One region of the Pseudomonas sp. GNP013 genome, then DNA from elsewhere that is predicted to be linked to it. Evidence: riboswitches for the same ligand, from Rfam matches in the RefSeq annotation. Region 1 holds a riboswitch; the other holds the start of a gene.
The links. Region 1 has a riboswitch for cobalamin ahead of ACXX81_RS12260 (CbtB domain-containing protein). Riboswitches for the same ligand answer to the same signal wherever they lie in the genome.

Region 1 (4,080 bases):
GGTATCGCCGTCCTCAAGTTCGGCGGCGGCTGCCAAGGTTGCGGCCAGGCAGACGTGACCCTGCGCGAAGGCATCGAGCGCACCTTGCTTGAGCGCATTCCGGAGCTCAAGGGCGTTCGCGATGTGACCGACCACACGCAGAAAGAAAACGCCTACTACTGAGTAAGGCGTTCACTGCGAACAAAAAACGGCGCCCGTGAGCGCCGTTTTTTTTCCTTGAATTCAGAAGCTTACACCCGCTATCCAACTAATCAGATCAAATGTGGGAGGGGACTTGCTCGCCTCCCACCGTTTTGCCCGCGTTCCTTCAAGGGCGGTAGAGGTGAGCATGACCCGCGCGATACAGCGATGAATCACCAAAGCTGTCACTGGCCAGCACCCTGCCCACCACGATCAACGCCGTACGCCGAAAGCCCTTGGCCGCGACTTTTTCAGCAATATCACTGAGCGTGCCCACTGCCCAGTCCTGATCCGGCCACGTTGCCCGGTGCACCACGGCGATCGGGCAGTCGGCGCCATAGTGCGGCAGCAGTTGGGCAACGATCTTTTCCAGGTGATTGACCCCCAGATGAATCGCCATTGTGGTGCCATGGCGCGCCAAGCTGTCGAAGTCTTCGCCATCGGGCATGCGGGTTTTGTCGGCGTAGCGGGTCAGGATCACGCTCTGGGCGATATCCGGCAGGGTCAGTTCGGTTTCCAGCAGTGCGGCGCAGGCGGCTATCGCCGTGACGCCCGGGATGATCTGGAACGGAATGCCCAGCTCGCGCAAATGACGGATCTGTTCGCCAATCGCCCCGTACAGGCTCGGATCGCCGGAGTGCACGCGGGCCACATCCTGGCCGCTGGCGTGGGCGACCTTGATCAACGCGATGATCTGTTCCAGATGCAGTTCAGCGCTGTTGACCACCTGATGCGCCTGATGGCCCTCCAGTACCGCCGCCGGCACCAGCGAACCGGCGTAGATGATCACCGGACAGCTGCGGATCAGCCGCTGGCCTTTGACGGTGATCAATTCCGGGTCGCCGGGGCCTGCGCCGATAAAGTAAACGGTCATGGGAGTTCCTGTGGAAGGGGGCGAGCATGAAAAATGCTCATGATCGATCAGGGTGATTATCGAGGTTTCAGTCGGCGCAGGCCAACGCAAAGGTAGCCTTGGCGTTGTTTTTGCGGCGGATCAACAGGCGGGCAGGGGCGCCCGACAACTGTTCTGCCAGTGCGAGTGCGGCACTTTCAGCAATACCATGGCAACCGGTGTGGGCAAAGGCGACGGCTGACTTGTGGCTCAGGCGGTCCTCATAAACCGCCAGTTGCGCAGCGCTGAAACACTGCAATGGCAATTGCAGCCGCTGGGCCAGGGCGATCAGCCCCGGCTCATCCTGTTTGCGATCGATGCTGGCCAGCGCGGTGACACGCTGGCGCTCGATTCCCGCCTCGGCAAGGGCGCCGTCAAGCAGAGCCAGCAGGGTGTCAACATCACAACCGCGCTGACAACCCAGGCCCACCGCCAGAATCATGCCGAGTATTGACCGTCGCGGTTGCGTCGGAACAGCCAGGCGCTGATCAGGCCCAGGGCCAGCCAGAATGCGATGTTGGTCAATTGCGACGCGATCTTGAACTGCGCTTCGAGGGCCTCCGGGGCCAGCATTGCATGCACTTCGGGCTGCGGCGCGCCGATCACATGGGGCACCGCGAGGATCGCCACGCCGAGGACCTTAAGCAGCCAGTTGCGGCCAAACACAATCAGCGCAATACCGGCGGCCGTGGAGGCGGCGGTGCCGATCCACCAGGTTTGGCGCAGTGCCAGGTCGGCGGCGGCAGTGCCCGGCAATTCGGGCGGCAGGCCCAGGGTGGGCGCCAGCACAAAAGTCGCGTAACCGGCCAGGCCCCATAGCAAACCCTGGGCCGTGCGGGTTGGGGCGCGCAGGGTATAGAGACCCGCCAGCATCAGCGCGAAACCCACTGCCACCACCAAATTGCCGCCGGTGGTGGACAGCACGCGCTGCCAGCCATCCTCCGGCTCCCAGGCTTCGGCGTCGTGGCTATGGGCAGTGTGCTCATGCGTCACCTCGGTTGCAGCCGGCGCCTTCTCGAAGGTTTCGGCCTGCAGAATCAACGGGGCGACCCAGAAGCTTTGCAGCAGCGTCAGCAGCAGGGCGGCCAGCAGGCCGGTAAAGCCGGCGGTTTGCGCAATACGCTTGATCATGTCGGCAGGCCTCAGTGGCACGGGAACGCGGCGCTGTGGCGGGTATCGTGGGCCGCGTTGTGCACCGCCTCGATATGCGAGAACCCGGCAAAATACACCAGGCAGGCGCCGAGAACCGACGCGCCGATGGCGGCAGTGAGGCGTTGGCTCAGGGTGGCGGTGTGGCTGGCGGCGGGTGAGGTGCTGCTGATGATCGACATGGCGCGTCCCTATCAAGTGTCTGGGCGAAACGAGCGCATGAAAACCCCGCGAGCCGGGCACGCGAGGTTCGAACAGCGCCCGCCCACCGCGGGTTTGTTATCTGATTTTTCGGGCCGGTCTCCGGGCTTGCGAGGGACGCTGGGTCAAAAAGCATCACCTTCCCATGCCGGCTGGCACAGTGGATCTGACGCTTCACTCGCTTACCGTTGCGGGGGCAGCACCGGACTCGTCATACCCTGGCATTGCAGGCCATGACTCACCGGTTTCCCGTTTCACCCTGTGAAGGGCACCCGAAACAAGATGTACAGGAAAACACGAGCATGACCGGGGCGTCAATTGAAGCCGATTCTGATTAAGAATCGCGGCGTAAAAGGCGTAATGGCATTTTTACCAAGTAATATCTCCTATTATTTTGCGGGTCTGATGCACTTTTTTTCCGTGAGTGGATATCGGAAGGTAGGCGCGCTGAAGTTGATGTTATCCATTAAGTTGATAAGGCCTTTTTATGTCTGTTATATCGCGCGCCAGTTTAAATCCTCCGATTGTCAGTCAAGATATTATGAATTCGCACGTTGAAGCCGCCGGCCCGCACTACAAGGCACAGGATGCTCGCAACCCGCACTATCATGCGGTCTCCAGCAAGCCGTCCTGGTCCACCGGTCAAGCCGCCAGCCAAATAGATCGAAGGCAGCGCCGATGGCAGGACCGTAATAACGATAAAGTAGTGCGGGTGGGTTATACGTTTCGTGAAGTTGCACCAGAGGAAACTCGGTTTAATCAAACCCAGCAATCGCAGGCCCGTCTTTCAATGCGGTCCTGGGCAGATGTAGCGAATATCGAGTTCGAGGAAGACGCCGTTACGCCCGACGCCCTGTTACGTTTCGTCAATAGCGCGAGGCCAAGTGTCGCCGATGCCATGCGTTCCGGCAATTCTGGGCGAGTGCGCCTCAACTCCAGCCACTCGTTCAATCACGCGCCCACCGTAAATGGCTTTGGACGCCAAACGCTAACCCACGAAATCGGCCATTGGCTGGGCGCTGCCCACCCCGGAAACTATGAAGCGTTAAAGGGCCCGATCAAGTACGGCACGCATGCCATTTTCGCCGAGGACAGCCGGGCCTACTCGGTCATGAGCTATTTCGAAGCGAGCGATACAGGTCATGATCACAAGGGCGAGTACGCCTCGGCACCGTTGATGACCGACATTGCCTGGGCCCAAAAGGTCTACGGCGCCAATTACACGACCCGTAACACGGATACCACCTACGGCTTCAATTCCAATACCCGGCGAGACGATCTTTCACTGGTGTCCCCGTGGGACGGCGCCGTCTTTTGCGTCTGGGACGGCGGTGGTAACGATACGCTGGATTTCTCTCGCTATTACCAGAACCAGGTGATCAACCTGAACGCTGAAACCTTCTCCAATGTTGGTGGGAAGACGGGGAATGTCTCCATCGCCAGGGACGTTACCGTGGAGAACGCCATCGGCGGTTCCGGCAATGATGTGTTGATCGGCAACGCCGCCGACAACCGGCTCAAAGGCGGTGGCGGTGTCGATCGTCTGTACGGCGGCGCAGGCCGCGATACCTTCGTGTACGACACCGCCACCGATTCGACGTTACGCAGCCCTGACGTGTTGACGGACTTCGTCACCGGTCAGGACAAAATCGATATTT
Region 2 (4,080 bases), 1.7 Mb from region 1:
GCAGATCCCCCTGCTGATCGATCACCACGCCCACCGGCCGGCCCATGGCTTTCTCGTCCTTGTCGAGGAAGCCGGTCAGCACGTCCACCGGCTGCCCCTTGGGTTGCCCGCCTTCGAACGGCACGAAGATCACCTTGTAGCCACTGTGCGGCTTGCGGTTCCACGAGCCGTGCTGGCCGATGAACGCGCCGTTGCTGAATGGCGCCGGGAGTTTGCTGCCATCGGCAAAGGTCAGTCCCAGGGACGCGGTATGCGGGCCCACGGCGTAGTCCGGCGCAATGGCCTTGGCCACAAGCTCCGGGTTCTGCGGCGTCACGCGCACATCCACATGCTGACCGTAGTAACTGAACGGCCAGCCATAAAAGCCGCCATCCTTGACCGAAGTGATGTAATCCGGCACCAGGTCGCTGCCGATTTCGTCGCGCTCGTTGACTGCCGTCCACAGTTTGCCGCTTTGCGGTTCCCAGGCCATGCCGTTGGGGTTGCGCAGGCCCGAGGCGAAAATCCGGTGCTGGCCGGTGGCGCGGTCAACTTCCCAGATCGCTGCGCGGCCTTGTTCGGCTTCCAGGCCGTTTTCGCCGACGTTACTGTTGGAGCCGACGCTCACGTACAGCTTGCTGCCGTCCTTGCTCGCCACCACGTTTTTCGTCCAGTGGTGATTCAGCGGGCCACCGGGCAAGTCCACCACCGTGGCGCCCTGGGTTTTGATCGCGGTTTCACCAGGCTGATAGGCAAAGCGCAGCAGCTTGTCCGAGTCGGCCACGTAGAGGTCGTTGCCCACCAGGGTCATGCCGAATGGCGAGTTGAGATTTTCCAGGAACACCGTGCGTGTCTCGGCCACACCGTCATGGTCGGCATCGCGCAGCAGGGTGATGCGGTTCGGGCTCGGCACGCCAGCGCCAGCGCGGCCCATGACTTTTTCCATCACCCAGCCGCGAATACCCTTGGCATCATCCGGCTTGGGCGGCGCGTTGGTTTCGGCCACCAGCACGTCGCCATTGGGCAACACATACAGCCAGCGCGGGTGGTCCAGGCCTTCGGCGAACGCGGCCACCTGAGTACCGGCGGCGGCCGTCGGCTTGGCGCCTTCAGGCCAGCCGATGGCCGGTGCGATATTCACGGTGGGGATCAGCGTCTTGTTCGGCTGCGGCAATTTGGGCGACGGCCCGGTGCCATCCGAGACCTGCAACGTCGAGCTTTCACCGCAGGCGGCGAGGGTGCCGGCGAGCATGATGAGTAAGGCGAGTCTTGTTTTATGCATGATTTTCTCCTGAATGCCTGTAAGGGTAGAGGATTGCCTGCCCAGGATGGTTCAAGTGCCAGGCCAGCTTTAATTGACGCTCCCCCCCAACCCACTAACCTTCGCCGCTTGTTCCAGGTGCTCCGTGGCGCGTGCGTCGACAGAGTGAAACAGGGAAGCCGGTGAGTGAGCGCACTTGTACACAGTGCTGCCGCGATCCCGGCGCTGCCCCCGCAACGGTAAATGAGTCAAAACGGTGCTGTTTGCCACTGTATCGTGCGCGATATGGGAAGGCGCGCCGCCGGCCTGCCTGCGCTTGATACGTGCAGGCGCCGCTCATGAGTCCGGAGACCGGCCTTGAACATTCAACAGCATCACGGTGGGCGATGCTTGGCTGTCTGTATGCGCTTGTTTCCTGCCCGCCGTTTTTGTCCAGCCCCAACGGAGAGCTGCCATGACCGATTCCCCCGAACGCGACGAGCGCCATCTGGCGCGCATGCTGCGCAAAAAAGCCGTGATCGACGAGCGCATCGCCAACTCGCCGAATGAGTGCGGCCTGTTGCTGGTGCTCACCGGCAACGGTAAAGGCAAGAGCAGCTCGGCCTTCGGCATGCTGGCCCGCGCCATGGGCCATGGCATGCAGTGCGGTGTGGTGCAGTTCATCAAGGGGCGTTTCAGCACCGGCGAAGAGATGTTCTTCCGCCGCTTCCCCGAGCAGGTGCGCTTTCACGTGATGGGCGAAGGCTTCACCTGGGAAACCCAGGACCGCCAGCGCGACATCGCCGCCGCCGAGGCCGCCTGGGCGGTGTCCCGGGCGATGCTGCAAGACGCCTCCATTGGCCTGGTGGTGCTGGACGAACTGAACATCGCCCTCAAGCACGGCTACCTCAACCTCGATCAGGTCCTCAGCGACCTGCAGGCCCGCCCGCCGATGCAACACGTAGTGGTCACCGGCCGTGGCGCCAAGCCCGAGCTGATTGAAATGGGCGATACCGTCACCGAAATGGGCATGCTCAAGCACGCATTCCAGGCCGGCATCAAGGCTCAGAAGGGCGTCGAACTTTGAATCAGCCCCGTCATTGCCCGGCCGTACTGATCGCCGCACCGGCGTCCGGCCAGGGCAAAACCACTGTGACGGCTGCCCTGGCCCGCTTGCACCGCAACCTTGGGCGCAAGGTGCGCGTGTTCAAGTGCGGCCCGGACTTCCTCGACCCGATGATCCACGAGCGCGCCAGCGGTGCGCCGGTGTATCAGTTGGACATGTGGATGGTGGGCGAGCAGGAAAGTCGCCGCCTGCTGTGGGAAGCGGCGGGCGAGGCCGACCTTATTCTGATTGAAGGCGTCATGGGCCTGTTCGACGGCACGCCCTCCAGCGCCGACCTGGCGCGACATTTCGGCGTGCCGGTGCTCGGCGTGATCGACGGCACGGCCATGGCCCAGACCTTCGGCGCACTGGCCCTGGGCCTGGCGCGCTACCAGCCGGACCTGCCGTTCGCCGGCGTGCTGGCCAACCGGGTCGGTACCCTGCGCCATGCGCAACTGCTCGAAGGCAGCCTCACCGAGGGCCTGCGCTGGTACGGCGCGCTGTCCCGCGAGACCGGTATCGAACTGCCCAGCCGCCACCTGGGACTGGTGCAGGCCAGTGAACTCAATGACCTCGACGCGCGCCTGGACGCCGCCGCCCAGGCGCTGGGCAGCAGTTGCGAAGTGGCGGTGCCGCCGTCAGTGACCTTTGCCGTGCCTGAAGTGATCGAGGCCGAGCCGCTGCTCGCCGGCGTGCGCATTGCCATCGCTCGGGACGAAGCGTTTGCCTTCACCTATGGCGCCAGCCTGGACCTGTTGCGGGCGATGGGGGCCGAGCTGACGTTCTTTTCTCCGCTCCACGATAGCCAGCTGCCTGAGGCCGACAGCCTCTACCTGCCCGGTGGTTACCCGGAACTGCACCACCAGGCGCTGTCGCACAATACCTCGATGCTCGCGTCCATTCGCGCCCATCACGCGGCGAACAAACCCTTGCTCGCCGAGTGTGGCGGCATGTTGTACCTGCTCGACTCGCTCACCGACGTCGACGGCACCCGCGCCGAACTGGTGGGCCTGTTGCAGGGCGACGCGGTGATGCAGAAAAAACTGGCAGCGCTGGCGCTGCAGAGTGTCGAGCTGCCGGAGGGCACGTTGCGCGGGCACACCTATCACCATTCCTTGACCAGCACCGAGTGGCAGCCGATCGCCCGTGGCCTGAGCCCCAATGGCGGGCGCGGCGCCGAGGCGGTGTATCGACAGGGACGGATGACCGCTTCCTATGTGCACTTTTACTTTCCGTCGAATCCGGCGGCGGTGGCCGCGCTTTTTGCGCCGGACCTCAAGACAGCGTTCACAGATCAAACGGTGGGAGCGGGTTTGCCCGCGACTGGGCCATGACCGATCACGCATTCCCCCAGGCCGAACGCGACGCCGTCTACCGCGCCATCGCCGAACGCCGCGACATGCGCCACTTCAGCGGCGGCACGGTCACACCCGAATTATTGCAGCGCCTGCTCCAGGCCGCACACCAGGCCCCCAGTGTCGGCCTGATGCAGCCGTGGCGGTTTATCCGTATCAGCGACCGTTCGTTGCGCGGGCGGATTCAGCAACTGGTGGAAGAGGAACGCGTGCGCACCGCACAGGCTCTGGGGGAGAGTTCCGACCAGTTCATGAAGCTCAAGGTCGAAGGCATTCATGACTGCGCCGAAGTGCTGGTGGCGGCGCTGATGGATGACCGTGAGCGGCATATCTTCGGCCGTCGCACCTTGCCGGAAATGGACATGGCCTCGCTGTCCTGCGCGATCCAGAACCTGTGGCTG

Region 2: another riboswitch for cobalamin. It lies ahead of cobO (cob(I)yrinic acid a,c-diamide adenosyltransferase); the one in region 1 lies ahead of ACXX81_RS12260 (CbtB domain-containing protein).

Annotation. Positions count from the first base shown of each region.
Region 1 is NZ_JBTGUT010000001.1:2,846,342-2,850,421, reverse strand. Features, by position in the region: gene nfuA (Fe-S biogenesis protein NfuA) at 1-162, shown strand, start outside; gene cobM (precorrin-4 C(11)-methyltransferase) at 308-1,054, opposite strand; gene ACXX81_RS12270 (cobalamin biosynthesis protein) at 1,122-1,514, opposite strand; gene ACXX81_RS12265 (CbtA family protein) at 1,511-2,203, opposite strand; gene ACXX81_RS12260 (CbtB domain-containing protein) at 2,215-2,403, opposite strand; cobalamin riboswitch at 2,499-2,713, opposite strand; gene ACXX81_RS12255 (M10 family metallopeptidase C-terminal domain-containing protein) at 2,964-4,080, shown strand, end outside.
Region 2 is NZ_JBTGUT010000001.1:1,193,593-1,197,672, forward strand. Features, by position in the region: gene ACXX81_RS05460 (PQQ-dependent sugar dehydrogenase) at 1-1,261, opposite strand, end outside; cobalamin riboswitch at 1,360-1,614, shown strand; gene cobO (cob(I)yrinic acid a,c-diamide adenosyltransferase) at 1,695-2,306, shown strand; gene ACXX81_RS05470 (cobyrinic acid a,c-diamide synthase CobB) at 2,303-3,658, shown strand; gene bluB (5,6-dimethylbenzimidazole synthase) at 3,655-4,080, shown strand, end outside.